3 regions of the Ignatzschineria rhizosphaerae genome follow, and region 2 is predicted to be linked to each of the others. Evidence: riboswitches for the same ligand, from Rfam matches in the RefSeq annotation. Region 2 holds a riboswitch; each other region holds the start of a gene.
The links. A riboswitch is a leader RNA that binds a small molecule or an ion and turns the genes downstream of it on or off. The one in region 2 is predicted to bind magnesium.
Positions count from the first base shown of each region.

Region 1: it holds a riboswitch for magnesium, as region 2 does, so the genes downstream of both, mgtE (magnesium transporter) here and mgtE (magnesium transporter) in region 2, are expected to answer to the same signal.
Region 3: it holds a riboswitch for magnesium, as region 2 does, so the genes downstream of both, MMG00_RS04465 (magnesium transporter CorA family protein) here and mgtE (magnesium transporter) in region 2, are expected to answer to the same signal.

Region 1 covers NZ_CP093379.1:2,115,048-2,125,801, reverse strand. The annotation lists gene ispD (2-C-methyl-D-erythritol 4-phosphate cytidylyltransferase) at 253-972, shown strand; gene ispF (2-C-methyl-D-erythritol 2,4-cyclodiphosphate synthase) at 963-1,436, shown strand; gene metG (methionine--tRNA ligase) at 1,555-3,666, shown strand; gene mgtE (magnesium transporter) at 3,936-4,937, opposite strand; M-box (ykoK) riboswitch at 5,165-5,329, opposite strand; gene MMG00_RS09320 (AbgT family transporter) at 5,725-7,305, shown strand; gene pepT (peptidase T) at 7,381-8,616, shown strand; gene lplT (lysophospholipid transporter LplT) at 8,968-10,197, opposite strand; gene lplT (lysophospholipid transporter LplT) at 10,375-10,754, opposite strand, start outside.
Region 2 covers NZ_CP093379.1:625,739-636,492, reverse strand. The annotation lists gene rbsD (D-ribose pyranase) at 1-207, opposite strand, end outside; gene MMG00_RS02880 (VIT1/CCC1 transporter family protein) at 438-1,133, opposite strand; gene MMG00_RS02875 (fumarylacetoacetate hydrolase family protein) at 1,352-2,014, shown strand; gene MMG00_RS02870 (AmpG family muropeptide MFS transporter) at 2,183-3,460, opposite strand; gene mgtE (magnesium transporter) at 3,573-4,601, opposite strand; M-box (ykoK) riboswitch at 4,937-5,123, opposite strand; gene trkA (Trk system potassium transporter TrkA) at 5,375-6,754, shown strand; gene MMG00_RS02855 (argininosuccinate synthase) at 6,787-7,995, shown strand; gene MMG00_RS02850 (siderophore ABC transporter substrate-binding protein) at 8,283-9,269, opposite strand; gene MMG00_RS02845 (iron ABC transporter ATP-binding protein) at 9,597-10,355, opposite strand; gene MMG00_RS02840 (iron chelate uptake ABC transporter family permease subunit) at 10,355-10,754, opposite strand, start outside.
Region 3 covers NZ_CP093379.1:1,027,524-1,038,277, reverse strand. The annotation lists gene lhgO (L-2-hydroxyglutarate oxidase) at 1-437, shown strand, start outside; gene MMG00_RS04475 (magnesium transporter CorA family protein) at 739-1,689, opposite strand; gene MMG00_RS04470 (magnesium transporter CorA family protein) at 1,740-2,690, opposite strand; gene MMG00_RS04465 (magnesium transporter CorA family protein) at 2,718-3,650, opposite strand; M-box (ykoK) riboswitch at 3,827-4,002, opposite strand; gene MMG00_RS04460 (ABC transporter ATP-binding protein) at 4,269-6,101, opposite strand; gene mnmA (tRNA 2-thiouridine(34) synthase MnmA) at 6,534-7,631, opposite strand; gene MMG00_RS04450 (carboxy terminal-processing peptidase) at 7,837-9,981, opposite strand; gene serC (3-phosphoserine/phosphohydroxythreonine transaminase) at 10,278-10,754, opposite strand, start outside.

The DNA of each region.
Region 1 (10,754 bases), 1.5 Mb from region 2:
AAGTCAAAACCGTACGGCGTGAATCAAATTCGTTTGTACGATGCCGGAATAGAACGATTCTTGCGCTTTTCATAATCGATGCGCCGGCAATATGATTCGGTCACTTTTAAACCGATTTTACTATAACTTGCAGGATGCTAGATATAGCGATTCTTGAGCCTCTCATAACTATATGCCGGCAATTTTATTTCAGTGATTTTTTAACCGTTGTCACCATACTTTACGGATTGAATGAGTAGCAAAAGCACAAATATGATAAAAAAAGAGATCTATTTTATAATTCCAGCCGCAGGTATTGGCACGAGAATGGCGGTTGAGAAGCCTAAGCAGTATCTAGAGATCAACGGTCAGACAATTTTAACCCACACGCTGAAATTGTTAATATCTGTGCCTGAAATTAGAGGCGGCGTTGTTGTGTTATCAAAAGAGGATAAGACGCCTTTAGCCATTGAAAATGATCATCTCTGGGTAACCATTGGGGGAGAAACACGTACAGATTCTGTTTTTGCGGGGTTAAAGTTTTTATCACAAAAACTGACATCTTTGGGGAAAGATCTTTCCAGTATCTGGATTGCGGTGCATGATGCCGCCCGTCCTGGTTTAACATCTTTAGAGATGTCTCATTTTTTTCAATCTGTTTTGAAAGATCAGCCAGAGGGCGGTGCGATTATGGCGCTTCCAGCACAAGATACTATTAAGCTTGTAGAAGGGGCTTGTATCACAAAGACATTAAATCGAGATCAGATTTGGCTTGCACAAACACCCCAGATGGCGCCGTTAGAGATGTTGCTCTCATCAACAGAGAAAATCATGATGGATGGTGCAAATGTCACAGATGAGGCTTCGGTTTTAGAGTATAATGGCTACTTCCCAAAAGTTTACCGAGGATATCATCACAATTTTAAGATCACCTACCCAGAAGATCTTAAGTTGATGAGCCTCTATTTTAGTGAGAGAGAGAAATGCGAATAGGATTTGGCTTTGATGTCCATACCTTTAAAGAAGGTGATCACTTAATGCTTGGCGGTGTAAAGATTCCTTTTCACAAAGCTTTTAAAGCCCATTCTGATGGTGATGTAGTACTTCATGCATTAACGGATGCTATTTTAGGGGCTGTAAAATTAGGCGATATCGGGACTTTATTCCCCGATACAGATCCGGCCTATAAAGATGCCGATAGCCGTAAACTATTAGTACAGGCTTATCAGTTAGTATTAGATCGCGGATATGAGATTGGGAATATTGATATTACGATCATGGCAGAAAGACCCAAAATTTTGCCACATCGACAAGCGATAGAGCGTATTATTGCCGGCGATCTGATGATTAGCGAAAATGATATTAATGTAAAAGCGACCACAATGGAAAAGCTTGGCTTTGTTGGTCGTGAAGAAGGAATTGCAGCCCAAGTTGCGGTTCTTCTTAAACCGCAGTAAGCTTAAATATTAGCCTTAACAATTTAGGGTATTAAAAGGTGCTGTGATAGCACAAAATGTAACAAGTAAGGGTTTATGAACCCTCATTCATCTAATTGAAGATAGGACTTAGTAGAGTATGCAACAACAGAGAGATATTTTTGTCACAAACGCACTGCCATTTGCCAATGGCGATATTCATCTTGGGCATCTTTTAGGTTATGCTCAAGCAGATATTTGGGTGCGTTTCCAACGAATGCTTGGGAATAATGTCTACTATATTTGTGCAGATGATACTCATGGAACGCCTATCATGCTTAAAGCTGATCAATTAGGCATTACGCCAGAGGAGTTGATTGCTAAAGCTCACGCTGCGCACTTACAAGATTTTGATCGTTTCCATATCGATTTTGATAACTACTACACAACGCACTCAAAAGAGAATCAGCAGTTGGTAGAAGAGATCTATCTAACACTTCAAGCAAATGGTTTAATTGAAACTAAAACAATTGAGCAGTTTTATGATGAAGAGCGCAAAATGTTCCTGCCCGATCGTTTTATCAAAGGGGAATGCCCAAAATGTCATGCGAAAGATCAATATGGGGATAACTGTGAATCATGTGGCGCAACTTATCGCCCAACCGAGTTAATTAATCCTTTCTCAGCAGTGACAGGGAAAACGCCTGTAATGCGTCCTTCTGAGCATTTCTTCTTTAAATTATCAGATCCACGTTGTGTGGAATTCCTTCGTGAGTTCTTAGAAGATAAAGCGCGCCTTCAACCAGAAGCGGCTAATAAAATGCGCGAATGGATTGGTGAGGAAGGGGATTGCAAGCTTTCTGATTGGGATATCTCTCGTGATGCGCCTTATTTTGGTTTTCCAATTCCTAATGCGGAGAATAAATATTTCTATGTTTGGTTAGATGCGCCGATCGGTTATTTTGCATCTTTTAAAAACTACTGTGACAAAACAGGTGGTATTGATTTCGAAAGCTTTATTAAGAAAGAGAAAGCAACTGCTGCCAACACTGAAATGGTGCATTTTATCGGGAAAGATATCATGTATTTCCATACGCTTTTCTGGCCGGCAATGCTCAACTTCTCAGGTCACCGTGTGCCATCGCAATACGCAATCAATGGTTTCTTAACGGTTGATGGCGCTAAAATGAGTAAATCTCGCGGGACCTTTATTACGGCAGATTCTTATATCTCTCAAAATCTTGATCCTGAGTGGTTGCGTTACTACTTTGCGGCAAAATCTAATGGGGCTATTGATGACTTTGATTTAAATCTTGATGATTTTGTCAATCGTGTCAATGCCGATCTTGTTGGTAAATATGTCAATATTGCGTCACGCACGAGCCGTTTTATTGCCAAAGAGTTTGATAATGAACTCGGGGATATCGCAGCAGAAACCAAAGCTTTAATCGCCTCTATTATTGATCGTAAAGCTGCGGTGAAAGCAGGTTATGAGAAGCGTAATTTTGCGGCAGCACTACGTGAGATTTCCGCAGCGTGTGATGATGTGAATGAGCATTTTGACCAGATGAAGCCTTGGGAGATTGCAAAAGATGAATCAAAACGTCAATTACTCCAAGATCTTTGCACAGGCTATTTAGAATGCTTTAGATTGCTCTCCCTCTATTTAAAACCCGTGTTACCAATTGTTGCCGGTAAAGTAGAGAGCTTTTTAAATGTTGAGCCATTATCATTTGCGGCATTAACAGCAAGTTTAGAAAAAGGCCATAAAATTGGGAGCTATGAGCATCTGATGACTCGTTTAAATCGTAAGGATTTAGATAAGCTTATTGAAGCAAATAAAGAGGCGTTAGCGGCGGTTCGTAATGATGCGGCAGATAATCAAAAATCAGATAACGTTAAAAAAGAGGTAAAGGCAGAGAGTAAAGAAGCAGATGCCGGCGATTACATCTCGATTGATGATTTTGGTAAGATCGATCTTCGTTTAGGAAAAGTTTTATCCTGTGACTTTATTGAAGGGGCAGATAAGCTCTTAACATTCCAGATTGATTTAGGGGAAGAAAAACCACGCACGATCTTTTCAGGCATTCGTAAATTCTACGAAGACCCAGCGGCGCTTATCGGCACTTATGTGATTGTGGTTGCAAACCTTGCACCTCGTAAAATGCGTTTTGGCGTGAGTGAGGGGATGATTCTTTCAGCCTCTACAAAAGATCAATTAACGCTCTTAACAACATTAGGTGAATTAGCGCCAGGGGCGAAAATTTCGTAAGCGATTAAGTCATTAAGCGATTCGAAAGAGCATTTTAAGCATAGGAAAAGCTAGTCTCAAGTAAGACTAGCTTTTTTGTTCGCCATTTCATGTTATACCGCATCGTTTGGAGACTAAAAAGGACATGGAGGATCAATCAGCTAGGTTCTATGTCTTTTCGAAATATGGATGGTTGCATAATAGGAAACGGTGAACGGGCAGAACGCAATAATAATGAGGATCATGATCTCTTTCTGATTTATTCTTGGTGAGATCATGATCTTTTTTGATTAAAGCGTAATGAAAGCACTCGCAATCCCAAAGTAGATAAAGACACCGACGATATCGCAAATGGATGTGATGAGCGGTCCACTTGCTGTTGCTGGGTCCATTTTGAGTTTGCTAAAGATAAAAGGTAATGAAAGCCCGATGAGACTACCGATCATTACTACGAAAACCATTGTTAAGGCAACAATAAAGGCAATCTCCATGCCACCGCGATACATTCCCACAAGGGAAACAGCAAGCGCCATAGTAAAACCAAGGAGCGCGGAAACAAGCGTTTCTTTACTGATCATCTTAAACCAGTCTCTCATTCTCACCTCACCAAGCGCCATGGCTCGAATCACAAGGGTAGCAGACTGTGCACCAGCGTTACCGCCACTATCGACCAGTAATGGTAAGAAAAAGACAAGCGCTACATTGCTTTCGATAAGATCTTCATAAGTTGCAATTCCAGCGCCGGAGAAGACATTCATAAAGACAAGTACCACAAGCCAAGCAATACGTTTGCGGTAAAGAAGCCCAATGGTGGCCGTTAAGATATTTTGATTCTCTAACTCATCACTTTTGATAGATGCCATGCGGTAAATATCTTCCGTCCCCTCTTGCTCCATCACATCTAAAATCTGATCGATATGAATAACGCCAAGAAGATGCCCAGATTCAGCAACTACAGGAATCGTGACAAGTTCTGTTTGTTGGAATAATTGGGCAACCTCTTCTTGGTCAATGGAAGTGGTGACTTGCTTGAGCTTTGTTTTCATCACCTTAGAGATTGCCTCATCGCCCTTTGCTGAGAGAAGCTCTCTAATAGCAACAACGCCTACTAAAATCTTATTTTCATCAAGAATATAGACATAATGAATATCTTCTCTTTGATAGAGATTTTGACGAAGGTAGTGGATCGCTTCATCCACAGTTTGATGCATATCGAGGGTGATAAAGTCATTGGTCATGAGCGACCCTGCTGTTTCTAATCCAAACTTCATATTGCGGTCTTGAATTACCATTTTTTGCTTAACTCCGTATCTTTTATTTGCATAAAACGACAGTAATTTGATTGCTGTCTTCGATATATTTTGTTAAGCGCGGCAGTGCGCGGCAGCCGACGCTGGTATCCACTCTAAAGAGCTTATAGATGATCAGTCTATTTTAAGATCAAAAAAAACACCCAACCACAAAAGTGTGAGGAGGGTGTTTTTTGCAAACGCGCACAAAAACGTACACGATCACGTTGATCTCTCCTCTTTCGTAAAGTTTTAGCACTATATGGCATGGGGATGATCCCGGCTACATTAGATACCGCCTTAGCTCGACAGTTTCTGCTGACCCGTTGGTGTCTCTCGACGTTTCTGGGCAGTAGCTTATCTCCATATAGGAGCCTCACCTAACGAGGATAGTTAGCAATCATTGCTAACCCAAAATAATTTGTTGAGCGCATTGTTACGTAAAAATTTTCAATTGGCAAATATTTTTGGCTGTAAATTTTTTTTATATTATAAAAATTCTCATTTCAGCCACGTCTTTTTAAGGAGAATTAGTCGCTGATAAAAGTGTTTGAAAGGGGATTTTTGCGGGGGAAATATCAAAGTTTGATAGAAAATATATACAATCAATATTTTTTATAAATATTACTATTTAATTGTTTTATCAGTATTTTTCGATAGTTTAGAGATCTGTTACAGATGTTGCTTATTGATTTCTCAAGGTGTGAGAAACCATTTTGCAAAAGCTCATTTCTATATTATTGTCATGAGCTCTGTGTTTAAAAATTGTCACAATAATAAGGATTGTTTTATGGCAACTGATGCTGCACCTATTAAGAAAAAAGGTTTCTTAAACGCCGTAGAGCGTTTCGGAAATACGATGCCAAGCGTCACAATGCTCTTTATTTATGCATTAGTGATCTGTTGGATCCTCTCATTTTTACTCTCATTTATTGATTTTGATTATTACTTGCCTTCCCATGTGGAAGGGCAAGCACCGCAAAAGATTGAGGTCTTAAATCTTTTTACTTACGATCGGATCGTCACTTTTATTATCTCTACGGTGAAAAACTTTATGAGTTTCCCACCACTTGGCATTACGATTGTGGCAACACTTGGTATCGGCATTGCGGAAAAAAGCGGCTTTATTAATACGTCACTTAAGAAATTATTAAGTTTTATTTCTCCTCGCTTTTTAACACCAACAGTGGCATTTGTTGCGGTTGTCGCGCATATCGTGTCAGATTCTGCCTACGTTGTCTTAATGCCGGTTGCGGCTCTGATGTTCTATGCTAAAGGTCGCCATCCTCTTGCCGGGATTTCTACGGCATTTGCAGGTTTAGCTGGAGGCTTTAGTGCCAGTTTCTTACCCTCAAAAATTGATCCGATTATGCAAAGCTTTACACAAGATGCGGCGCGGATTGTGAACCCTACCTACGATGTTAACGTTTTAGCGAACTACTTTTTAAGCTTTGGTAGCACCTTTGGGGTGATTCTCATGTGCTGGTTTATTACGGAGAAAGTGGTAGAACCTTGGCTTAATAAAAACTGCCCATTAGATAGCCAGATTTCATCACAAGAGACAAAAGAGCTTTCAGAAGTCACTGCGCTTGATAAAAAAGGCTTTAGATGGGCAGGTTTATCTATTGTGGCGATGATTGTCTTAATTACGGTTCTTTTAATCCCTGAGAGCTCACCTCTACGTGCGCCAGATGGCAGCATGACAAGCTCAGATGCCGGCATTATGCAGATGATTGTTCCGTTAATTTTTATCTTCTTTGCCGTTCCCGGCATTATTTTTGGGTTTATGACAAAGTCATTTACATCCAGTAATGATGTGGTAAAAGCGATGGAAGATATTATTAAGTCTTTGATTCCTTTTATTGTATTTGCCTTTTTTGCTGCACAATTTTTGTATTCCTTTAATGTCTCTAATATCGGTAAACTGATCGCGCTTGCCGGTGCGGATATGTTAACCACAATGAAGTTCCCTGCAGAATTAACGATCTTCCTTGTGATTGCTTTGGTGGGCGTTGTGAATATTTTAATTACCTCAGCGACTTCTAAATGGGCGATTATGGCGCCGGTATTGGTGCCGATGCTGATGGCAGTTGGTATCTCTCCTGAATTAACACAAGCGGCATTTAGAATCAGTGATTCAGCGGTGAACGTCGCAACACCGATGTTCCCATTTTATCCGCTGATTATCATGTACTGCGCAAGATATTATACTAAAGCAGGCGTAGGGACACTTTGCTCAATGATGATCCCTTATACCGCAGGGCTCTTTATCGTGTTAACGCTCACGCTATATGCATTTTGGTGGCTGAATATTCCATTAGGATTTGAAAGTACTTACACTATTCCTGTAATAGGTGCTGGCGCGCCTTAATGGAAAATAGCGATTTCAGTCATCGATAGATCAACATAGAAAGGGAGAAAACTCCCCTTCTCAAAGGAGATTTTTATGTCATTAGGACAAACATTAACAGAACGCTTTTTTAGATATTTAGCAATAGAGAGCCAAAGCTGCGCTTCAGGAACAACGGTTCCTTCTACGCCAAGCCAGTGGAATATGGTGAAAGCCTTAGCAAAAGAGTTAGAAAGCTATGGTTTAGAAGAAGTTCATATTGATGAACATGGTGTTTTAACGGCATTTCGTAGAGGGACAATTAAAAATGTGCCAACGATTGGTTTTATTACACATGTAGATACGGTTGATGTGGGACTTTCTCCTAATATTAAGCCGCAAGTTCTACGTTATGAAGGAGAAGATCTTTGCTTAAATAGTGAAGAAGATATCTGGTTTAAACGTCATGAGCACCCAGAAGCAGAGCGTTACATTGGTGAAGAGATTATCTTTAGTGATGGCACTAGTGTGTTAGGCGCTGATAATAAAGCGGCTGTTACTTGCGTGATGGAGCTTGTAAAGCAGCTTGCTGATAGTAATGCAAATTGTGGCGATCTTTATGTGGCATTTGTGCCAGATGAAGAGATTGGTCTTCGCGGCGCTAAAGTGATGGACTTAGATCGTTTTAAAGTAGATTTTGCTTACACGATTGATTGCTGCGAAGAGGGGGAAGTGGTTTATGAAACCTTTAACGCTGGATCTGTCAAAATTAAGATTGAAGGGGTGACCGCACATCCGATGTCAGCAAAGGGTGTCTTAGTGAATCCTCTTCGTATTGCCCATGATTTAATGGGCTGCTTTGATCGTCTTGATACGCCAGAGCATACAGAAGGCCGTGATGGCTATTTCTGGGTAACGGCAATTAATGGCACGCCTAATGATGCAATCATGAATATCAATATTCGTGATTTTGATAAAAAGAGCTATGAAGCGCGCAAGGCTTTTGTCCATGAAGCAGTAGCGATGATTGCCGCACGTCATCCACGAGCGAAAATCGAGTGTGAAATCACCGATGTCTATAGCAATATTATCGATTCAATGGGGGAAGATAAAACCGCATTAGATCTTCTTTTTGCATCATTTAAGGCGTTAGCCATTGAGCCAAATGTGATTCCAATGCGTGGTGGAACAGATGGTTCAGCGCTCTCAACTAGAGGGATTTTCACTCCTAACTATTTTACAGGGGCTTTAAACTTCCATTCTCGTTTTGAGTTTTTACCGATCTCAGCTTTTGAAAAGAGCTTTAATGTAACGAAAAAGATTGTGGAGCTTGTAAGCCAACATCAAAAGTAAGAAAGATAGTGACATAGGATTAAGAAAGGCTTTTGATTTATAGTCGATTCGGTTTAAGAAACACTATTTTAAAAGTATTAAGGATGTAGAGTCTGTATCCAACTAACTTGCACGTTGCCGGATAGAACGATTCTTGTGCTTCTCATAATCGATGTGCCGGCAATCTGACTCAGTCTCTTTTAAACCGAAGATGTCCTATTTATAAGTTTTCACTACTTATCAAAAGTAATCCCCAATTGTTGTGGATAAGTTTTGTGATAAGAAATGTGTAACATGGGAAAAGTGTAAAGAGCCTGCTAAAATGCAGGCTCTTCTATTTGTGGCTATTAATTAGCCATTATGGGAACTTTGTTATTTTATGAATAGCTTTTGAGTATGGATATAGACAAATAGTGTAAGGATTAAAATAAAGAATAATCCCGCAAAGATCGTCATGAGATACGTAATATGAATGCTAGTAAAGGCAGATAGAGCTCCAAAAATAATGATAACAAGCGCTATAAAGCAGTGTTCAAAGAGGTATTGAATAGCAATCGCAGTGCCTGTATTTTTAAATTTGTTGCCACGTTCTTGAAGCAAAGCATTGAGTGGGACAAGAAAAATTCCGCCAAAAATTCCTATAAACAGTAGGGGAATATAAGCAAAACAGAGATTGTCTTGGATGATAAAAAGAATAATGGAAATACTCATGCCAATTCCTGCCCATAAACTGAGCTGAATATTCCTTTGGGTGATGGTTATTGCAGCAAGCACAGAGCCAAGAATAATGCCAATACCCACAATGAGAGTGAGTTGAGAAACTTTTTCAATGCCTTCGCCTAAAACTTCCCTAACCCAATCGTTGATTAATAATTTTAAAACAATCATCGCTCCCCAAAAAAGACTCGTGCCAAAAATAGCAAAGCGAGCTTTTTTATCTGTTAATAGCCGGCGTAAAACAATCGTGAATTTTTTTAAAATTATTCCCAAGTTCAATTTATCTTGATGTTTTGGGGGGATTTTAGGAATGAAAAGATTAAAGATAAGCGCAATTAAGAATGATGCAAAAGCGAGAGTAATGGCATAGAAAACATTAATTTCGGCAACGATACCGCCTATTGCAGATCCTAGTAAAATAGCAATGATGGTTGCAGCTTCAATAAGACCATTGGCTTTAATGAGCAGTTTATTTGAGACAAGTTCGCTAAGTATTCCAAATTTAGCGGGAGAATACACTGAGGCACCAAGACCGACAATGGCATAGCAGATAAAAGGGTTTACGCCTGCAAATAAAAGAGCTAGACCGATTATTTTAATGCTATTACCTATAAACAGCACATATCCCTTTGAGAGGTTATCTGCAAGATGACCTACAAGCGGGGCAAGGAAAATATAAAAAAGCACATAGGTTCCTTGAAGAATATATGTCGCTTCTTTGCCAAAGTTCTCTCGATGGATAATCTCCATGAATGCAAAAAAGAGAACATTAACCGCAAATGCGGAGAAGAACTGCGCCTTTAGAACCGTCGTAATGCCCCGATTAAATAGCTTCTTGTTGGTTTTGGTGACAGGAATAGGGGATTTAGGAACGTTTTTATTCATATTGAAATATTTCCTATAAGTCCTTTTATAGGGAAGTTATATTCTTTTAAATATACTCAACAATATAGCGCAATTTTTACTCAGGGATCTCAAATAACTCCATAAAGAAGGAATGGGAAATACCCTAATATGATTAATATCATAGGCTCATGACTTATAATTCTCTATCATTCAATGTTAGGCAAAGACATTTCGAATACGGATATGGATAAAAAGGGCTAACACTAAGAGGGAGAATAATCCGGCGAAAATCGCCATGAGATAACCGATATGAATAGTGGTGAGTGCTGATAATCCGCCAAAGATTAGTAGCGCAATCATCATAAAGCTATTTTCAAAGAGGTTTTGAATGGCAATTGCTGTTCCTGTACTTTTAAGTTTTCCGCCACGCTCTTGTAGTAGTGCGTTAAGGGGGATTAAGAAGATTCCTCCACAGACGCCTACACAAAGAAGGGCAGTATAAGCAAGGTAGAGGTTCTCTTGGGTAAGAAAGAGAATAACGGAAATGCTCATCCCAATACCCGCCCAAAGGCTGAGCTTAATATTTTTTTGAGTGA
Region 2 (10,754 bases):
TAAGATAATTTTCTCAACCTGCATTACGGGTAAAACAGCTCTTAAAGTCTCTAAAAAGCTGGGAACTCCCTGTACTAATGCGAGATCTATTCGCTCGGTACTATTGGGAATAGGCAATCCTGCATCTGCAATCACAATCTGATCTGTGTGCCCAAGTTTTGCTAGAACACCGTTAATAGCGCTATTTAACATACTACTTTTAATCATAACCACCTCATTTAATTAAGGGCTATTATGCCATAAGGCCGTAGCAACTCTGCTTATCATGCCACTTCTTTAAGCGATCCGTCAGCTTTTTAATACAAAAAAAGACCTACAGCAAATTCAGCGTAGATCTTTCAGATCGTATCGTCTTGTAAAGGAAAGATTATTCTATAGTCGATTTGGTTTAAAAACTGTTTTAAAAGTAAAGGTGAAAATAAAACATTTTTAGCCCATCATACATGAACAAAAAGACCAATAGCGTACGTTACAATCATGGTTACCATTCCCACAACCACATTTCGAACCACCGCTTTTAATTTAGGGGCATTGCCTAATTTTGCACTAATAAATCCTGTTAAAGCTAAGGCGAATGACACAACAATAAAAGTACCAATGATTTTAATATTAGCCGGCAACAATAAAATAAAAAGTAACGGAATAATTGCGCCACATGCAAATGAGATAATTGAGGAGAAAGCGGCATACCAAGGATTCACGTAATTATCTAAGGTAATATTTAACTTTGTTTGCACTTCCACCCCTAGCGCATCTTCTTTCATCAGCTCTTTTGCAACCTTTAGCGCTAAATCTTGTGATAGTCCTTGATCGATATAATAATCAACTAACGATTGCTGCTCACCTTTAAAATCATCTCGTAATAATATTTTTTCGCGCTCAACCTCGGCCTGCTCAACATCTTTCTGAGTACTCACTGAGGAGTATTCTCCCCCAGCCATAGAGAGCGCTCCGGCTAATAAACCCGCAACACCAGCCACTAAAATTGTCATCATATTACTTGTGGCACTTGCAACACCAATAACAATACCTGCCGTAGAGATAATGCCATCATTAGCACCTAATACCCCAGCTCGTAGAACATTTAAACGATTCTCAATATCCCGTACTTGATTTTTTGGTTTATGACTCATCGATTTATCCTTTTTAAATAATGCCTTATTCTCAATAGTTCCTGAAATAGTTAAAAAACACAACAACAGACCATGATTTATTCGCCCAATTTTAAAAAAAAGAGAAGTAATACAAATTAACGCCTCTGGTAGGAATATTCATCGCTTTATACTAAAATCAATCACAGTATTAAAAATAATAACGAATAATTTAACCGCTATATCACCTAGGAGCATTCATGTCTAAACCATGCATTACATTAGAAAACACCTCTCTTCCTATTCAAAATATCTTCTGCATTGGGCGAAACTACGCCAAACACATTGAAGAACTCAACAATGAAACACCCACAGAGCCTTTAGTATTTTTAAAACCCACATCAGCACTTGCACAAAAAGGGGATACTATCACCTTGCCGGCATTTTCTAATTCTGTGCACTATGAAGCAGAACTAGTCATTTATATCAATCAAGATGCTCGAAACTTAAATGTTGAGGAAGCAACTACCGTGATTGGTGGTTATGGCGTTGGGCTTGATTTAACGGCTCGTGACTTACAAGATGTGATAAAAAAGAAAGGGGAGCCTTGGACAAAATGTAAAGGCTTTCCGGCAGCAGCAATTGTAAGTGACTTTATCAGCACTGAAAAGATTCAAGATCCTAAAGATATCCAATTTACCTTTACTCAAAATGGCGTTTTAAAACAAGATGGCAATTCTAAAATGATGCTTTATCCGATTGCCGAAATTATTAGTTATCTCTCCACTATTTATGGGCTTTCAAAAGGCGATCTTATCTATACCGGAACGCCAGAAGGGGTTGGGCAATTAGCTGCGGGCGATAAGCTCAATTTAACGCTTGAAGAGTTTATCTCTGCAGATTTTACAATTAACCATATTTAGAATAAACATTAAAATATCGGCAACTATCTCAATACTTGCAACCAATACTTTCAACTGGTAGTTATTTGCAAAGATATATTCAAACTAAAAAGCCATCTAAGATCTCAACTCTTAGATGGCTTTTTAAGCAAATACCGATGCACTCATGCTATTGAGGCAATTTTTCTATTAATTGCTCACTTTCAATTTTTGAATCTGGGGCTTTAAAATAATAATTAAAATTAAACTTGGCACAAAAAGTACAGCCGTTGAAATAAAGAAGTTCGCCCAACCAAGTCCTTCTACCATAAAGCCAGAGGCACCGCCTAATACGCGCAGCCCAAATGTTGCAAATGCACTTAACAGTGCATATTGCGTAGCGGAGGCATTACGATCACACAGTAATCCTAAAAACATGATAAAGAGGGCACTTGAGAAACCTGAAATAAAATTCTCCGCACTCAATGCCACCATTAACATCGTTAAACTTGGCGACATAATGATTAAGAGATAACCCAAATTAGTCACGCCAATTAAGATTGCCGAAACTATTAAGCTACGATAAAGCCCTAGTAGATTGATAATCGCAGCTGCCAAAAATGCCCCTAACAGCGTTGCAACTAAACCATATATTTTTGAAACGGCGCCAATTTGCGTACCGCTATACCCCATCTCATGATAAAACGGGGTTGCCATTACGCCTGAAACAGCATCGGGTAATTTGTAACAAACCACTAATAACAAGAATAATAGCGCATAATCCCGTTTAAAAAACTGCTCAAACCCTTCAATAAATCGCTTAAAAGGATTGCTATATACCTTAACTTCAGAAGCATCTTTCGCTTCCTCTTGCTTCTTTTCTGGAATAAATAAGGTTAAAACTGTAATGATTGCCACAATAAAGGCAATTCCTTGAAAGATTAATCCCCAAGAATAAAGATCAGATAGCGCTAAAACGCCAGCCCCCATTAAAAGCATGGCAATGCGATACATAAAGAGATAACTACTTGCGCCGTATGCTTGCGTCTTCTCATCAAGGGCATCAATACGATAAGCATCGACCACTATATCCTGACTTGCTGAAGCAAAAGCTAAAGAGAAAATTAATACCCCCAATAAATAAGGAGACTCTTTAGGATCAATCATGGCTAACATTAAAAATATAAGCGCAATTGCCACCTGAAAGAAGATAATCCACCCCTTACGCCGCCCTAATTTTCGTAAAATTGGCAATTGAAATAGATCTAGTAATGGCGCCCAAATAAATTTGAGTAAATATGGCATACCTAATAACGAGGCAAGCCCTATTGCTGACTTTTCCACCCCTAAAGTTGAGAGCCAATAAGTAAGAGTTGATAGCGTCATTAAGATCGGCAATCCAGATGAGAAGCCTAATAATGCAACAGAGAGATTTTGTATGGAGAAATAGCGAGTAAAACTCTTTAATAATTGGTCTTCTTGTGCCACTTCCCTCTCCTTTTCTATCTCTTTAAAAAAAATGATCGATGATATCACTCACCGATCATAGCAGATATATTCCTGCAAAATCTCACTCAATTCTTTTTGCAGATAATTTAATCTATAGTTGCAAGAACATACTAGCAATCCCTAGGTAGATAAAGACGCCTGCGATATCACAGATAGAGGTAATTAGTGGCGTACTTGCTGTGGCTGGGTCTAGATTAAAGAGTCTAAAGACAAAAGGAATCACCGCCCCTAAAAGTCCCCCAAACATCACCACAATCACCATCGATAACGCAATAATAATCGCCGTTTCAGTGCCGGCACCATAATCACTACCACGATAATAACCGATCACGGCGATCGCTGCTGCCATTGTTAAACCTAGCGCAAAGGAGACAAATGCTTCTTTAACGAACACCCTACCCCAATCTTTCATTGTCACATCACCAATCGCCATCGCTCGTATAACAAGCGTTGTCGATTGTGATCCTGTATTTCCACCACTTGCGATTAAAAGCGGTAAGAAAAACACCACATAGATATGATCATTCAATAACTCTTCATAACTTGCAATCCCAGCGCCTGACAAGAGGTTTACGAAGACTAAAATCACCAACCAGCCAATACGTTTTTTATAAAGCCAAGCCATTGATGACTCTAAAAGACCTTTGACCTCTTCATCATCATCGACCGAGATCGATGCCATTTTATGAATATCTTCAGTCGCTTCTTGTTGTAAAACATCCATCATTTCATCAACATGAAGCACACCGATCATTCGCCCATTACTATCAATTACAGGTAACGTTACAAGATCTGAATCTTGGAATATTTTGGCCGCTTTTTCTTGGTCTAGGTTGTAATCTAATTTTAAAGAGGTAGGAGACATAATATCTTGTAAGATACTATTTTCATCAGCGCCTAACAGTTCACGCAGCGATAATACCCCAACAAGCACGCCCATTGGATCAATCACGTAGCTATAGTGAATATTGGCCTTCCCGTGAACATTCTTCCTCAGATACTTAAATGCCTCACCAACAGTATACGTTTCAGGAACACAAATAAAATCAAAATCCATTAAAGATCCGACAGTTTCCTCTGCGAACTCATGTGGTCTTTTAACATTTTGCTGTTGAACCATAAGCATCCTCCTATGACTTGGCGTGATCGATACTGATCTACAAAATTAGAATGAGGTTATAGCTTGAAGGACGCTATTTGAATATTAAAGCTCTCAGTACATTTATACTGCACCATGTACCAATTACGCAAAATCTTTAGAAATAAATGAGAGCACCATAAAAAAACAATCTTCAAATAAAGATTGGTCTCAATTCCTATGATCTCCCCTAATTTCTAGCTTATTGCTGCTTCAACAATAACGTATTCTGAAAGCCTAAATTTATCAAGGATATCCTTTGCCTTAATAGAAATAGTCTTTCGACGCCTTAACGAGGAACTCGCAAGATACGGGTTAAGGCCCCTCCTTCGTAAAAACTTTAGCACTATATGGCTAGAACCGATAGTCATTGACTAAACTATTCATTCTCACTGTATTAGAAATAACCTTAATTCGATTATTCCTGCTGACCCATTGGTGTCTCTCGACATTTCTGGGCAACAGCTTACAACCATATAGGAGCCTCACCTAACGAGGAATCATTATCGATTTGAATGATCTAAGTTAGTAACTCTCCTCAATTATTGCCTTTCATTAAGCGCAATGATATTAAAGACCTACTGGGAATTTAAGGCAAAAATTATACCACAACCCTTCAATGATAGCAATTTGCGCAGTTGAAAATAATTACCACCTATTATCTTAGATCTAGCGCATAATGCTATGAAAAAAGGTACAAATTTAATGCTATTTGCGGTATTATTGCCCTGTTATAAAAAAGGTCCACTCAAGTAATGAAAATTCTGATTTTAGGTGCTGGGCAAGTTGGCTCTACGGTTGCGCATGTTTTATCAAAAGAAGCGCAAAATGATATTACAATTATTGATAATCAATATGAGCCGCTTGCATCTCTTAAAGAACGTTATGATATCCGTACCATTCGCGGTAATGCAGCCTCCCCTGTGATTTTAAAAGAGGCCGGTGCTGAGAGCATGGATGTTATTATTGCAGTCACATCAAGTGATGAAGTCAATATCGTTGCCTGCCAAGTGGCGCATACCGTTTTTGGCATTAAACTAAAAGTAGCGCGTGTTCGCTCTCAAGATTATCTTCGTCATGGGGATCTTTTTGGCAATAAGCTCGATTCAACCTTCCATATTGATGTTGTTATCAGCCCGGAAACGCTTATTACAAACTACATCAAAAATATCATTGAGCTGCCAGGCGCGCTTGATGTCCTCCGTTTCTCTAAAGGGGAAGCGCTCATCGTTTCTATGGGCGTTGAAAAGGACTCACAACTCTATGGAAGACGATTTGCTAAAATTAAACGCCGAACTCGCCATCTCAATATTAACTATGTTGCCATTTACCGCGAGGGCTCTGAGTTTATTCCTGATGAAAACACCATCTTAGAAGAAGATGATGAGGTCTACTTTCTCTGCGCTCGCTCTGATGCTCGTGAAGTTATTGAGCAGTTTCAAGCAAAACAGCGCTCAGCAAAGCGCATCACTATTGCCGGCGGCGGAAATATCGGAGCATCACTTGCTGAAGCATTAGAATCATTTACCCATGTAAAACTGATTGAAGCGAATGCTGATCGTGCTAATCACTTAGCCGCACAACTTAACAAAAGCCTGATTCTCCACGGTGATTGCACAGATGAGGCGCTTTTATTTGAAGAGAATATTGAAAAAACTGATCTTTTTTGTGCGCTCACCAATGATGATCAAACCAATATTATGTCAGCAATGCTGGCAAAACGCTTAGGCGCAAAATTCTCAATGTCGTTAATTAACCGTTCTTCTTATCTAGAAATGATCGAAGATGAGTCAAATATCGACCTCGCCTTCTCACCTCAACAAGTTACATTAAGTACACTACTCACATACATTAGAAAAGGAGATATTGTTCAGGTATACTCTCTTAGATCAGGCGAGTCAGAAGCAATGGAGATTATTGCCCACGGGAATGCCGAAACCTCAAAAATCGTTGGAAAATCCTTAGAAGGAATCCGCTGGCCAGAAAATGTTGTGGTCGCAGGACTCATTCGCCGAGGAAAAGTCATGAAGATTGAGCCCTCCATGTTTATTGAACAGAATGATCATCTAATCTTATTTATCACCGATAAAGAGAGTATTCCCGAAGTGGAAGATCTCTTTGAACTTAGAAAATAATCTTTCATACCAAAAGTCGACAGGAGACTGTAATGGAAAAAATCAATAAAGTGGTTCTCGCATATTCAGGCGGGTTAGACACTTCCGTAATCCTTAAATGGTTACAAGACGAATATAATTGCGAAGTAGTAACATTTACAGCAGATATCGGTCAAGGGGAAGAAGTTGAACCAGCACGCGAGAAAGCACAAGCGCTCGGCGTAAAAGAGATCTATATTGACGATCTTCGCGAAGAATTTGCTCGTGACTTTATTTTTCCAATGTTCCGCGCTAACGCAATCTACGAAGGTGAGTATCTTCTTGGTACCTCAATCGCTCGCCCATTAATCGCAAAACGTTTAATCGAAATCGCTAACGAAACAGGCGCTGATGCGATCTCACACGGCGCAACCGGTAAAGGGAACGACCAGGTGCGTTTTGAGCTTGGTGCTTATGCGCTTAAACCAGGCGTTAAAGTCATCGCTCCTTGGCGTGAGTGGGACTTAATGTCTCGTGAGAAACTTCTCGATTACGCTGAGAAAAATAATATCGTGATTGATCGTGGTGGTAAAAAATCCCCATACTCAATGGATGCAAACCTTCTTCATATCTCTTATGAAGGCTTATCACTAGAAAACCCATGGAGCGAACCTGAAGCTGACATGTGGCGCTGGACTGTTTCTCCTGAAGAAGCACCAGATGCGGCAACTTATGTTGAGTTAACTTACCGCCATGGTGATATCGTTGCGATTGATGGTGTGGATACATCTCCAGCAAATGTGATGGCACAACTAAATAAACTTGCGGGCGCGAATGGTATTGGCCGTGTTGATATCGTTGAAAACCGCTATGTTGGTATGAAAGCACGTGGTTGCTACGAAACGCCAGCAGGAACAATTATGCTTAAAGCACACCGTGCAATTGAGTCGATTACTTTAGACCGTGAAGTTGCGCACCTTAAAGATGAGCTCATGCCAAAATATGCAAGCCTCATCTATAACGGTTACTGGTGGAGTCCTGAGCGTGAAATGCTTCAAACAATGATCGATGAATCACAAAAATTTGTGAACGGTGTTGTTCGCGTGAAACTCTACAAAGGCAACGTGATCATTGTCGGCCGTAAATCTGATGATTCACTCTTTGATGAAGATATCGCAACATTTGAAGATGATGGCGGCGCATACGATCAAAAAGATGCTGGTGGCTTCATTAAATTGAACGCACTTCGTTTACGTATTGCAGCGAGTAAAAATCGCCGTTAATTTTTTAACGAGAACGAAATAGATAAATCCCAGTAAATTGTTTACTGGGATTTTTTTATTATAGTGAAATCGGTTTAAAAGCAACTGAATCAGATTGCCGACACATTAGTTATAAAAAGCGCCGAATCCCTTCTATTTAGCACCCTACAAGTGAGTTTAAGGCACCACTACACGGTTTCACTTTTAAAGCTATTTTTCTGAAACCGAATAGGCTATATGTCTGATCACAAAAAAACGCAGCCCTATAAAGCAAGCTGCGTTTTTAATTAAAGATCTTGATCTAATAATTATTTATTAATGGCATTTTGTACATCATCCACCATTTGAGTAGTTGATTTAAGTCCGCCACCTGAGAGATACCAAACATTTGGATCTAAATAGATAATTTTGTTATTTTTATACGCATTGGTATTTTTCACAAGATCATTTTCTACAACTTGTTTTGCAGATGTTTCACTATTACCAACAACCGCACTACGATCTACCACAAAGATATAATCAGGGTTTAAGTCCATCACATATTCAAATGATGCGGTTTGACCATGAGTTGAAACTTGGATTGATTTATCAGCTGATTTAAATCCTAAAGCATCATGGATAATTCCAAAACGTGAACCTGAACCATAAGCACTGATTTTACCATCATTCACAAGGAGAATAAGCGCTGTATCTGGCATATTGCTTGTCTGCTCATATACGCTTGCAACTTTATCTTCTAAAGCTTTTATCTCTGCTTCAACTTGTGCTTCTTTATCAAAAATTTTCCCCATCACTCTTGCATTATTCGCCGTTGATTCAACGTAATTTTTCTCATCAAGAGAGAGGTTTAATGTAGGGGCAATTTCTGCAAATTGATCATAAAGCGCAGCTTGACGAGCAGCAATAATAATCACATCTGGCTTTGCCGCATGAATTGCTTCAAAGTTAGGCTCTTTTAAACTCCCAAAATCACCATATTTATCTGCTTTATAACTCGATAAATAGCTAGGAAGGTTTGCTTTTGGTAAACCGATGATATCAACATCAATCTTCTCTAAGGTATCTACTGCCCCTAAATCAAATGAGATCACTTTTTCAGGTTTTAAAGGAACTACTGTTTCGCCCGATCCATGTTTAATAGTGACGGTTTTAGGTGCCGCTTGCTGTGTTGTTTCTGTTGTTTGATTTGTTGTTGATGATGTCTCGGTTGTTGCTTTTTTCTCATCACCACATGCAGCTAAAACTAATGCTAATGCAGATGCAATCACAACTCTCTTAAACATTTTTGTTTTCATCGGTAACTCCTTATAATTTTACCAAGCTTAAAATTTTCATATACTTTAAAGATCTAAAACTCAATTTCTTATTTAATCTGTAATCAATTGCCTGATTTATCAAGACTTTTAAGAATACTAAAACGCTATTTGATACTCAATCCTTTTTTAAATTGAGAATCATTCACATTAGGATACCTTAAAAAAAGGGATTCACCCAATATATTTTCCTCACCGATATAAAGAATGTTCCCCTTCTCTTTTAATATAAAAATATCAAATACTTAAAAACAGCATTAATCTCCAATTCATGAGATTCTCGATAATAAAGTTTATTTTTATCTATTTTTATGAGAAATAGACACAAATTCTCCGATTATCAATCATCTGAATAGGGATCTCCATATCATAAATATCCCTTAAAATATTACTATCAATAATCTTCTCGGTTGCACCTTCATGCACCAAGGCACCATTTTTAAGAGAGATAATATGATCTGAGTAACAAGAGGCAAAATTGATATCGTGAATCACGATGACAATCGTTTTATTCTTTTCATCTACTAACTTACGAAGCACTTGCATAATCTCTACAGAATGCTTCATATCTAGATTATTTAAAGGTTCATCTAAAAAGATGATCTCCGTATTTTGCGCAACAACCATTGCAATAAAAGCACACTGTCTTTGACCACCACTGAGCTCTGAAATATATTTATCTTGCATCGAAGAGAGGCCCATATACTCAATTGCTTCATCAATAAAGGTCTGATCTTCTGCTGTTAATCGTCCTTTACTATGAGGAAAACGACCAAAAGCCACGAGCTCTCTCACGGTAATTCTTAAATTAAGGTAGTTAGCTTGCTTTAAAATCGAAATCTTCTTCGCCAGATCATCCCCTTTCCAGTCAGAAATTGAAAGACCATCAATTGTCACATTGCCATTATCTGGGGTTAACAACCGGCTCATCATGCCTAATAAGGTACTTTTTCCTGCGCCATTAGGTCCGATCAATGAAGTAATTTTATTTTTTGGGATTGAAATTGAGACATCATCAACGACTTTTCTTTGCCCAAAGAGCTTGGAAACATTTTCGACAACAACCATTACTTGCTCCCCCTTAATAATAAGTACATAAAGTAGATTCCCCCGATAAAGTTAATAATGACACTTAACGTCGTCGTGAAACTAAAGACTCGCTCTACTAAGACCTGCCCGAACGATAGAGCAATCACTGAAACTAATACCGCACCTACCAATAAAATAGAATGGCGATAAGTTTTAAAAACCTCATAGGCAAGGTTTGCGACTAATAAGCCCAAAAAGGTAATCGGTCCGATCAATGCTGTTGACACGGCTGTAAAAATTGCGACAACGATCAAGGTAATCATGACGATGCGCTGATAAGAGACGCCAAGATTCAAAGACTGATCTCGCCCTAAGGATAAAACATCAAGGTATTTAATATAAGGGATATAACAGATAAATGTCACGCCTAAAATCCCA
Region 3 (10,754 bases), 400 kb from region 2:
TTACAAAACGTATTGATGGAAAAATGACAATTGGTCCTAATGCATTTCTCTCTAAAGCTCGTGAAAACTATGATGGAAAAGGCTTTAACTTTAAAGATATTAAAGAATTTATCTTCTATCCTGGCTTTTGGCGCTTTGCGTTTCGTAATATTCCTGCTGCAATGCGTGAATCTAAAACTGTATTTAGCCAAAAGAACTTCATTAATGAAGCGACAAAGTATGTACCATCGCTCTCTAATATGACTGTAAAACCTGCAACTCGAGGTATTCGTGCACAAGCAATGAATCCAGATGGTACGCTTGTAGATGATTTCGTGATTCGCCGCGATGGTAATATTACACATATTCGTAATGCTCCATCACCAGGAGCAACCTCATCACTTGCGATTGCTGAATATATCGTCCGTGAAGTTATGCAAGGTAAAGCTGACGTTTAATCACTCATAGATATTGATATTTTGACGTTTTAAAAATATTTCAATGCCGGTAGATTTTAATAAAATATTAAAGTTGCCGGTATTTTATATAGCATACGGTTTTAATATTCTATCACTCAAGAATAATCAATATTTATTACAAACAAAGATTAAAAAAGCCCTTGATACCGTAGTACCAAGGGCTTCATGAATGTCCGTTCATTCAACCTTCCTTTTGTCTTAATTAAGAGAATATAAGCGCATACTTTTTATCCTTTGATGAATATTTTTATGAAGTTTTTACATTAATCAAAGCTAATAATTAAAAGAATTTTTTCTTATAGAAGAATCCTGCCACAAGACCACTAAGCACAACCATTACCACAATTAAAATACTAAATGCAGCTGGCTCTTCTTGAAATGGTAATGGAACGTTCATTCCATAAATACTCGCTATTAATGTCGGAATTGATAGCACAATCGTTAAAGCAGTTAACAACTTAACAATATGACTCACGTTATTTTGAATAATATTGCCATAAGCATCCATGACGTTATTAGAGTTTAATTGATTAATTTGCGCCACAGAATATGCTTGCTCCATCTCAATGATAGTATCTTCAAATAGCTCAACACCGTTAGGCAGCATCTCTAGATATTGTTCATGATTGATTTTACGCATAAGGTATAACATCTGTTTTAAAGAGATTGTCATAAAAAGAAGACCTTCATTTAAGTAGAGTAATGTATAGAGCTCTGAGTTTCTATATGAGCGTGATAACTCTTCTTCTGCCTCTGCAATCTCAAATTCCATGGTATGCATTAAGCGAAGATATCTTTGCGCAACATGATGGAGCATATCTAAAACGTTTTGTACCTGCATATGCTTCCCTAACCCTTGGCAATTTTTAATAAAAGCATTGAGTAAAATCTCCGCTTCTACACTACAAATTGTCACAAAATGAGTATCTGTTAAGACAATGCCAAAAGGAATAGTACGATAACGAATGCCTTTGGAGTTTTCAGTAATCGTAGGATCCATATAAGGAATATGAATAATAATAGACGTAATACCATTTTCCTCTTCAATCATTGGTCGAGTATTGGCATCTAGTGATTCTTCGATAAAAAAGCGCGAGATATTAAGCTTATCCTCTAATCTTTTAATCTCTGCTTCATCAGGGTTAATAACACGAACCCAGTTGTCTGAAGTGATTGCTGTTTCATGATGGTAAGTATTCATCACTAAGTTTTTGTAGATTTGGATCATCATTGATCTCCTTTTATAAATTATTAATGCAAATTTTGGATCATGATGTGATCTTAAAATTTAATATATTTTTTGAAGTAGAAAACAAGTAATAAAATGATACTAATCCCCATCATTCCAGAACCAATAATCACCGTAGAAATTGGATTATGCTCCTCTGGTAAATCGACGTTCATCGAAAAGATCGAGCCAATCATCGTCGGAATAATCATCACTATTGCGATTGCTGTTAAAGTTTTTAGAACAGTGTTTAAGTTGTTATGAACAATCACTGCATAAGCATCCATTAAGTTACTTAAGCTCTCACGTCGCATCTCTGCAACATCGGCTGATTGCTCAATATCTGCTAAAATATCATTTAAAAGACGGCGATCTTCATCTTGAATTTTCAGCGTTTTACCTTGCATAATTTGACGATATAAAATCACTAATGCCGAGAGTGATGTTGAGAAAAACACCAAACTCTTATTAAGGTTAATTAAGCTAAAGAGCTCTTTGTTGTGATATGACTCATTAAGTTCTTGCTGCAATTTCGCAGCTTCATCATTGATAAAGCCAAGATGATCATCATAATGTTTGGCCACTGCTTTAAAGAGAAGTAGCGTAATTTTTGTTTTCATATGTGTTTGGAACTGTCCATACTCTCCATCAATCAAATCTTGAAGAATTGGATGTGGCTCTTTACTCACTAAGAAAATATTATTTTCCGTATGAATAATTCCTAAAGGAAGCGTTAAATAGGGAGCTTCATTTTTCATTTGGCTATTGGGGTTTTTAAGAGGAATATTCAATACAATGAGATAGCTATTTTCATCACGCTCTAAACGTGGACGTTCATCTTGATCTAAGGCATCTAGGAAGAATTTTTCTGGAATATCATAATCACGGGTGACTTGATTAATTTGCTCTGCCGTTGGCGCAATCATCATTACTAAGCTGTTTGGTCTGATTACAGCTTCTTCTACGAGCATTTTGTCTTGACCATTTTTGTAAATTTTTAACATGGGAATCTCTCCTGATCATTAAAATTTTTATATTAATTTTTTCTTTTTAAAGAAGCCTAAAACCACCACAATCAGGAATACACTTAATCCTGCAAGTGCTACTAATGCATAAGGTTCATCTTGTATCGGTAATGGAGTGTTCATCCCATAAATGCCCGCTACGGCCATCGGAATTGCCGAAATTGTCACAAAAATCGTTAAGTACTGGACTGATAAACTTAAATTATTCTCAATCAATGCCGAGTATGCATCCATTAAACTACTTAAGTTGCTGTTATAAACTCTTGCTAAACTCTCAGCTTGCGCAGTTTCTACGATCAGATCGCTAAGTGTAAGATCTTGTTCGTTATCTGCTTTTAAATAACTTTTCTCTTCTAAGGTTTTTAGTAACTGATGATTACGATTTAAAGCTCTTGAGAAATAGAGAAAACTTTTATTGTGATTAATCAACTGATAAACACTGCGATTGCTAAAAGAAGATTTTAATTTCTCTTCAAACTTATCAATCGTCTCACTCACTTCTTTCGTCGCATTTAGGAAACTTGTGGTTGTGATTGATAAGATGCGATACACAAAACTCGTAATGTCCTGCTCTGCCCATCTCACAAGATACTCATGTTCTAAACGCATGAGAAGCGGGCAATCCCCTTCACTAATCGTGACAACTTTATTGTCTTTTACCAAAATTGTAAGCATTGTGACTTGGTATGGTACTGCTGAGTTTGGCAGATTTCTTTTAGGAATCTCCAATTTCAGTAGTAATACATCGCCAATTTTTTTTAAAAGACTAGTTCTAGGCTGATTTAACGTATCTCTTGGCAGTGATAAAGCCGTAAGTACGGAACTAATTTTTGCTTGTGGCGGAGAAACAAGATTGATCCATATTGTTCTAGCCTTCATCTGCTCCACTGTAGGAGTGATGGTATTGAGTTGTACATGAGCATTATTTGTTGTGATCATGACTGAACTCCTTATGATTGAAATGTGTGTAATAAGAAGCTTTTTTAAAGCCATAACAAAAAAGCGCACCCTCAATGAAGAAGGTGCGCTTTTACAATGTCTGTATTAGCACAACATGACAATGCATAGCAGCTTTTTCAGCACGCCAATAATTAGGCGCTAAAAAGCTCCCTGCATTGATCCCTCCAATTCATTGAGCTTTAGCACTGTACGGCATAAGAAAATTTTATTTTTCTAGCTACGTTATAGACCACCTTAACTCGATAGTCTCTGTTCAAACCCGTTGGCGTCTTTGGACGTTTCTGGGCAGTAGCATGTCTCCGTACAGGAGCCTCACCTAACGAGGTACCTGCAATTTGTGAAGAGATAGTACGCTTGATTTCACAGCTTTGTCAAATTTATTTTGTAATAAAGCCTCAAAAACAGATCAAAATAGCGTTAAATAAGCAATTTAACAGCGATTTTATGAGTAATTGTTGAGCAAGTTATCACTATTTTATTTTTAAAAAATAAGACAATTAAAACATCCCTTTAAGGATTTTATATCCTTTAAAGGGATTTAAAAATACAAAAAATGTTGATTCAATATTATTAGATTAGGGTTTATCAAAACATCATTTAAATAGCATCTTGACCGACTTGTTTACGCCAGAAAGATGCGTAAATACCGTTATTCTTCACGAGCTCTTGATGACTTCCCATCTCGACAATCTTTCCATGATCCATCACAATTAAACGATCCATTTCTGAAATAGTCGAGAGTCTATGAGCAATGGCGATCACCGTTTTGCCTTCCATTAAAATGCCGAGATTTTCTTGAATAACTGCTTCTGATTCAGAGTCTAAGGCTGAGGTTGCTTCATCTAAAATTAAAATGGGTGCATCTTTTAGTAATACACGAGCAATCGCAATTCGTTGACGCTGACCACCAGAGAGTTTTACCCCGCTTTCCCCCACTAAAGCATCTAACCCACGTTTGCCGTTTTGGTCAACGAGCTCTCTGACAAATTCATCAGCTTTTGTCTTTTTTAAAGCTTCATAGAGCATCTCATCTGTTGCATCATGGTTACCGTATAAAAGATTATCACGAATAGACCTATGGAAAAGCGCCGGCTCTTGAGTCACAACACCGATATTTTCCCGCAAACTATCTTGCGTTACACCGGCAATGTTTTGCCCATCAATGGTAATTTCACCACCCTTTACATCATAAAGTCTTAGTAATATCTGGGTTAAAGTCGTTTTTCCAGCGCCAGAAGGCCCTACTAACCCAATTTTCTCACCTGCTTTAATATGTAAATTTAAAGTCTCATAGATCGGTTTTGCCGGATGATAATGGAAATCAACATCTTTAAAGATCACTTCACCTTCAATATTCTTGAGGGCTTTAGCATTTTTAGCATCAACAACTTCTCTCTCTTGCGCAATGACTTTAATCCCATCTTGTACGCTACCAATATCTTCAAAAATATGACTCACAACACGCATGACCCAGCTCGACATAGTATTAATTCGAATCACTAAACTCACCGTAAAGGCAATAGCTCCGGCCGTGATTAAAGAAGTGCCCCATAGATAGAGTGAAACGCCCACAGTGCTTGCAATTAGTAGGCTGTTGATCATCATCAAAGAGAAATCCATAGATGTGGAAAGCTTTGTTGAGTAGAGCGCTGCATCGGTTTGTTCACGCATGACTGCTTTTGCATCATTTTCATCTTTAGAACTATGAGAAAAAAGTTTTAAGGTTGTAATATTGCTATAGCTATCAACCACATGCCCCATTAGCTTAGAGCGTGCTTTTGCCGAGCGATGGGATCTTTTTCGAGTTCTAGGTAAAAAGTAGCTTAAAAGCAGTATATAAGCGAGTATCCACAATAAAATCGGTACCGTTAGCCAAATATTCACTTCAAAAAATAGTACCACTGTTGTTACTGCGTATATCACCACACGCCACATAGAATCTGTAGACATAATGACTGAGTTTCGAATCGCTTGGCCTGTATTCATGACTCTAGCAGCGATTCCGCCAGATAAACTACTATGAAAGAAATTAATACTCTGTTTTAAGACATAACGATGCTGCTGCCAACGTATCATGGAGGTAAAGTTTGTCGTTAGCGCTTGATTCATTATGAGATTATGGATTAATGATGCTATTGGCCGAAGTAAGACAATGACTACCATCATCCAGATAAATTCACCAGAATGCTCTGCCCATAGCTCTTTAGGGGAGCTTACTGATTCCACCATGTCGACAATTTTACCAATATAACTAAAGAGAGCAATCTCTAGAATAGAGACAAAAAAACCAATAACTAAAAGCCCTACAAAAACCCATTTTACTTGTTTAACATAGTGCCAATAAAAGGCGAAGAGTGTTGTTGGTGGAGCTTCATCAGGGTGATGCTTAAAAGGTTTTATGAAAGATTCAAACAGCTCAAGTAGTTTCATGCTCATTCTTTTATTATTTTCAAAGTGGTCTTAGTGTACTTTAATTGAGAGCTATTATCAATTGAGATACCTTAATAAGAGGCTGTTATGATTGATCTTTGTCCTAATAGATCAATGGTTATATGAATAATCGATAAATTGCGCCATGATTTTTGACAAAAAATAGTTTAAATCAGCCATTTTGGCTATTTAAGCGGTAATATATTAAAAAATAAGCCTCTTCCTTAAATACAAGCTTACTTCGTTAAAAACCACTTATACATCTTCCTCTTATCGTATTAACAATGCATCTTTTAGGAAAAGAATTCCTTTTCATTAAAAAAAGAAAAACACCCCAAAAGCTGCGTCTAGCTTTTGGGGTATCATTGATACTTTGATACGTTTTTTTAATTACTGTAAATACTCTTTAGCCTAAATCGTTAGCTCAAAGTTTTAAGCGATTTTAGATTCAATAAATGCGCCGCCTAAACAGATATCGCCATCATAAAAGACAATCGATTGGCCTGGTGTAATTGCTCTTTGCGGCGCATCAAAGGTAACTTCGATACGATTATTTTCTACCACAGTTACCTGACACTTCACATCTTTTTGACGATAGCGAATCTTGGCGGTTAATCGTGGATTCACTTCATCCCAATCAATAGGATTAATCTCATGAAGTTCACGAGCAATCAAGCCCCTACCGTAGAGTTCTTGTTGATCTCCTTGTACCACAATGAGTTTATTATTTTTAAGATCTTTATCCGCTACAAACCAAGGCTCACCATTGGAATCTTTACGCCCGCCAATACCTAAACCTTGACGCTGACCAATCGTGTAAAATGCTAGACCTTTATGCTCTGCAACCACTTCCCCATTGGGTAGAATCATCTCTCCTGGCTCTGTTGGTAAATATTGCATAATAAAATCTGTAAAATCACGCTCACCAATAAAACAGATGCCGGTAGAGTCTTTTTTATCAAAGGTAATGAGCTTATTATCTAACGCAATTTGGCGAACTTCAGACTTCTCATAATCCCCAATAGGAAAGAGCGTGTTGATCAGTTGCTGCTGATTTAAAAGATAGAGAAAGTAGCTCTGATCTTTATTATCATCAATTCCTTTTAAAAGATATGCTTTCCCATCTTCTCGTTTAACACGAGTATAGTGCCCTGTTGCTAAATAATCAGCGCCGAGCTCCTCGGCATATTCTAAAAATGCTTTAAACTTAATCTCTTTGTTACAAAGCACATCAGGATTAGGAGTTAAACCATCCTTTAAAGTATCTAAGAAATAATCAAATACACGTTCTTTATAGTTTTTGGCAAAGTTAACTTTATGAAGAGGAATCCCTAAGGTTTCGCAAACCGCCTCTGCATCTTTAAGATCATCTTCAGCAGTACAATAACCTTGGTCAAACTCCTCTTCCCAGTTTTTCATGAAAACTCCGTGGACATCAGCACCACGCTCTTTTAAAAGAAACGCCGCAACAGATGAGTCAACACCGCCACTCATGCCAACAATGACGCGTTTACCTTTAATATCTTCCATCTTTTATAATATCCCTTACGTTTAGCTACTTATATTCGTCATATTTTATACGTTTAAAAAATAAAAACCTCAAAATGATGAGGTTTTTATCTCTTTTAAATTCACGGTATTGATCGATCTTAATCTAAGATTTAAATAGTTTATCGCATCTAGATCTTACAAATTCTATGACCTCTATTTACTGATAGGGTTTCTCAGCAATTTCTTATTTCTTTTGATGTTGAAGATCCACCACATCTCTTAAAATAAGCAATCCCTCTTCAAGAATAAGATCAGTTTCTGTATCTTTTAACAATTTTGTATAGGTACCATCTTCATTACGAAACTCCTCTAAAGTTAAAGGCTCATAATCATACAGCACTCGCATACGATTTTGTAATTCAAGATTTTCAGCCTCTTCTGCTTTCAGTTTCTCCTTACGAGCTTGAAGATTAAGGCTTAGCTCATTGATCTTCCATAGATCTAAAGTTTTATTGGCTTGACGCTGATAAATTTGATGTTTCTCATCTGTTTTAAATCTCGCCGAGCTCTTCGCCTGAAGTTTATCCACGACAGAAGGCTTAATCACCACTGAAGGATCATAATCTGGCGCAGCTTCAATTGTATCCCAAGACATTACATACATCTCTTTTGCTTCACCGATCTCTGTAGGATCATAACTGCTTGGTAAAGTCACATCCGGAACAACCCCTTTCTCTTGTGTGGTTTCTCCATTTGCACGATAGAATTTTGCAATGGTAACTTTAGATTGCCCAGGTTTTGTGGATTTTGCGAGGATTCTACTCAAATCAATCATTGTTTGAACAGTTCCTTTGCCAAAACTGGTAGACCCTGCAATCACCGCACGACCTTGATCTTGCATGCTACCGGCAAAAATTTCACTTGCTGATGCACTTAAACGATCGACTAAAACAACCATTGGTCCTGAATAGATCAGATCTTCTACAGTGCTTCCTTGCGCATCTGTATTTCCATCAAAGCCGCGTGTTTGAACAACTGTTTTATTGCTACCAATAAAAAGTGCTGATAGGTCAATAACTTCTGTTAAAGATCCCCCACCATTACCACGAAGATCTATCACTAAACCATCAATATCTTCTTCATTGATAAGCGGTAGAAGGAGTTTTTTCACATCTCTTGTGGTGCTCTTAAAGTCTTCAACGCCCTGTTTACTGCCTTCAAAGTCACTATAGAAGGCCGGAAGTGTAATTACCCCTAATTTATACTCTTCTTTGCCATTTTCTGAAGGCATATTAAAGACTTCAGATTTAGCCTCTTGCTCTTCGAGTTTGACAGTATCACGAATGATTTTAACAATTTTCTCAGCGCCTTTGCCTTTGTTGCCAATCATCTGTAATCGAACAGTCGTTCCTTTTTCACCACGAACCATTTCGACAACTTTATCTAAACGCATTCCCACGATATCAACAAATTCGCCATCCTCGCCTTGGGCAACCCCAATAATCTCATCACCAATTTGCACTTGCCCTGTAAGGTCAGCAGGACCACCTGTCACAACCTCTACAATTTTTACAGAATCATCATCTTGCCTTAATACTGTACCAATGCCCTGAAGCGAGAGGCTCATGCTAATATTAAACTGCTCCATCTGTTTTGCAGAGTAATAACCTGAATGGGGGTCAAAGCTTAAAGAGATCACATTCATGACTAAACTAAATAACTCGCCTTCTTCCATATCATGGATACGCTTACTACGAGTGTTATAACGCTTTTGAAGCTTCTCTTTAGCTTCTGCTAATGAGAGCTTTTCATCCGTTACCATTAAATTGATTAATTCATTTTGTAAACGATCTTTCCAAAGTGATCTCAATGCAGCCTGATCTTTAGCATAAGCTTCATCTTTACGTTGAATAATGATTTTTTTATCAACATCAAAATCATAATCCTCTGCTAAAAGCTCTTTTACCAACGCATATTGCTCATCCATACGTTGTAATAACAAACGATACATATCATAGGGAACATCAAGCTGAGAGCGTTTTACAAAATCATCAAATTGATAACGATATTGTTCAAAGCCATCAATATCAGATTGCGTAAAGAAAACTTTCTGTGGATCTAAAGCTTTTAAGTAAAGGGTATAGATTCGCTCTGACAATACATTATCAATCGGTAATCGATCGTAATGATATTGCGCTAAAATCGCAGAATGCGCAGAGTTAATCAATTGCTCATTATAGCTAGGCGCTGCGATTACTGCTCGCTTTTCAATATCATTATTCGGCTTTGCTGCAATTGACAGCCCACCCCATAAAAGCGAGGTCGCAATTAAAGCGCTACTGACGATTTTCGCAAACTGACTTTTTACAAATTTTTTCTCATTTAACATTGCGTTTTCTATATCCATTTTTTATTTGATTAGTACGCTATTTCTAAATAACTTAAAACTCATCTAAGTATAGCGGAATGAGCAGCAATTGCTTATCTTTTTCTGTGCTCAGATAGATACAAGTGACCAAACCTTTCCTCTTTCCTGATATCAGCAGTTAGTCACAGATTGTTCAATTCTTAGTCTCCAAAATAAAAAGCTAGAGTTTTCACTCTAGCTATCATATCGACAATATATTTCTTTGTTAATAGAAAGGTTGCCTAATATTCAACATTTACTATTTTTGATAAAAATCATTATGAATAATATCTTGCTTCAAAATCTTTCATAAAGTTTGTTAAAGCAATAACCCCTTCAATCGGCATTGCGTTATAAATGCTCGCACGCATCCCCCCAACACTACGATGGCCTTTTAAATTGATAAGATTATGGGCTTCTGCTTCTTTTAAGAAAAGTGCATCAAGTGTAGGATCCGCCAATGTAAAAGGAATTGTCATATTTGAACGAGCATCGACATGAACCGGATTACGATACAAACGGCTATTGTCAATTGTGCTGTAAAGCATAAATGCTTTTTTATGATTAAGCTTTTCCATCTCAACTAGTCCGCCTTTCTCTTTTAACTCTTTAAGCACAAGACTCATTAAGTAAATCGCAAAAGTTGGCGGGGTATTAAGCATAGAGTCATTTTCTGCCTGCAATGTGTAATTTAATGCATCTGGCACAAATTTTGAAGCCTTACCTAAAAGGTCTTCACGAATGATCACAACCGT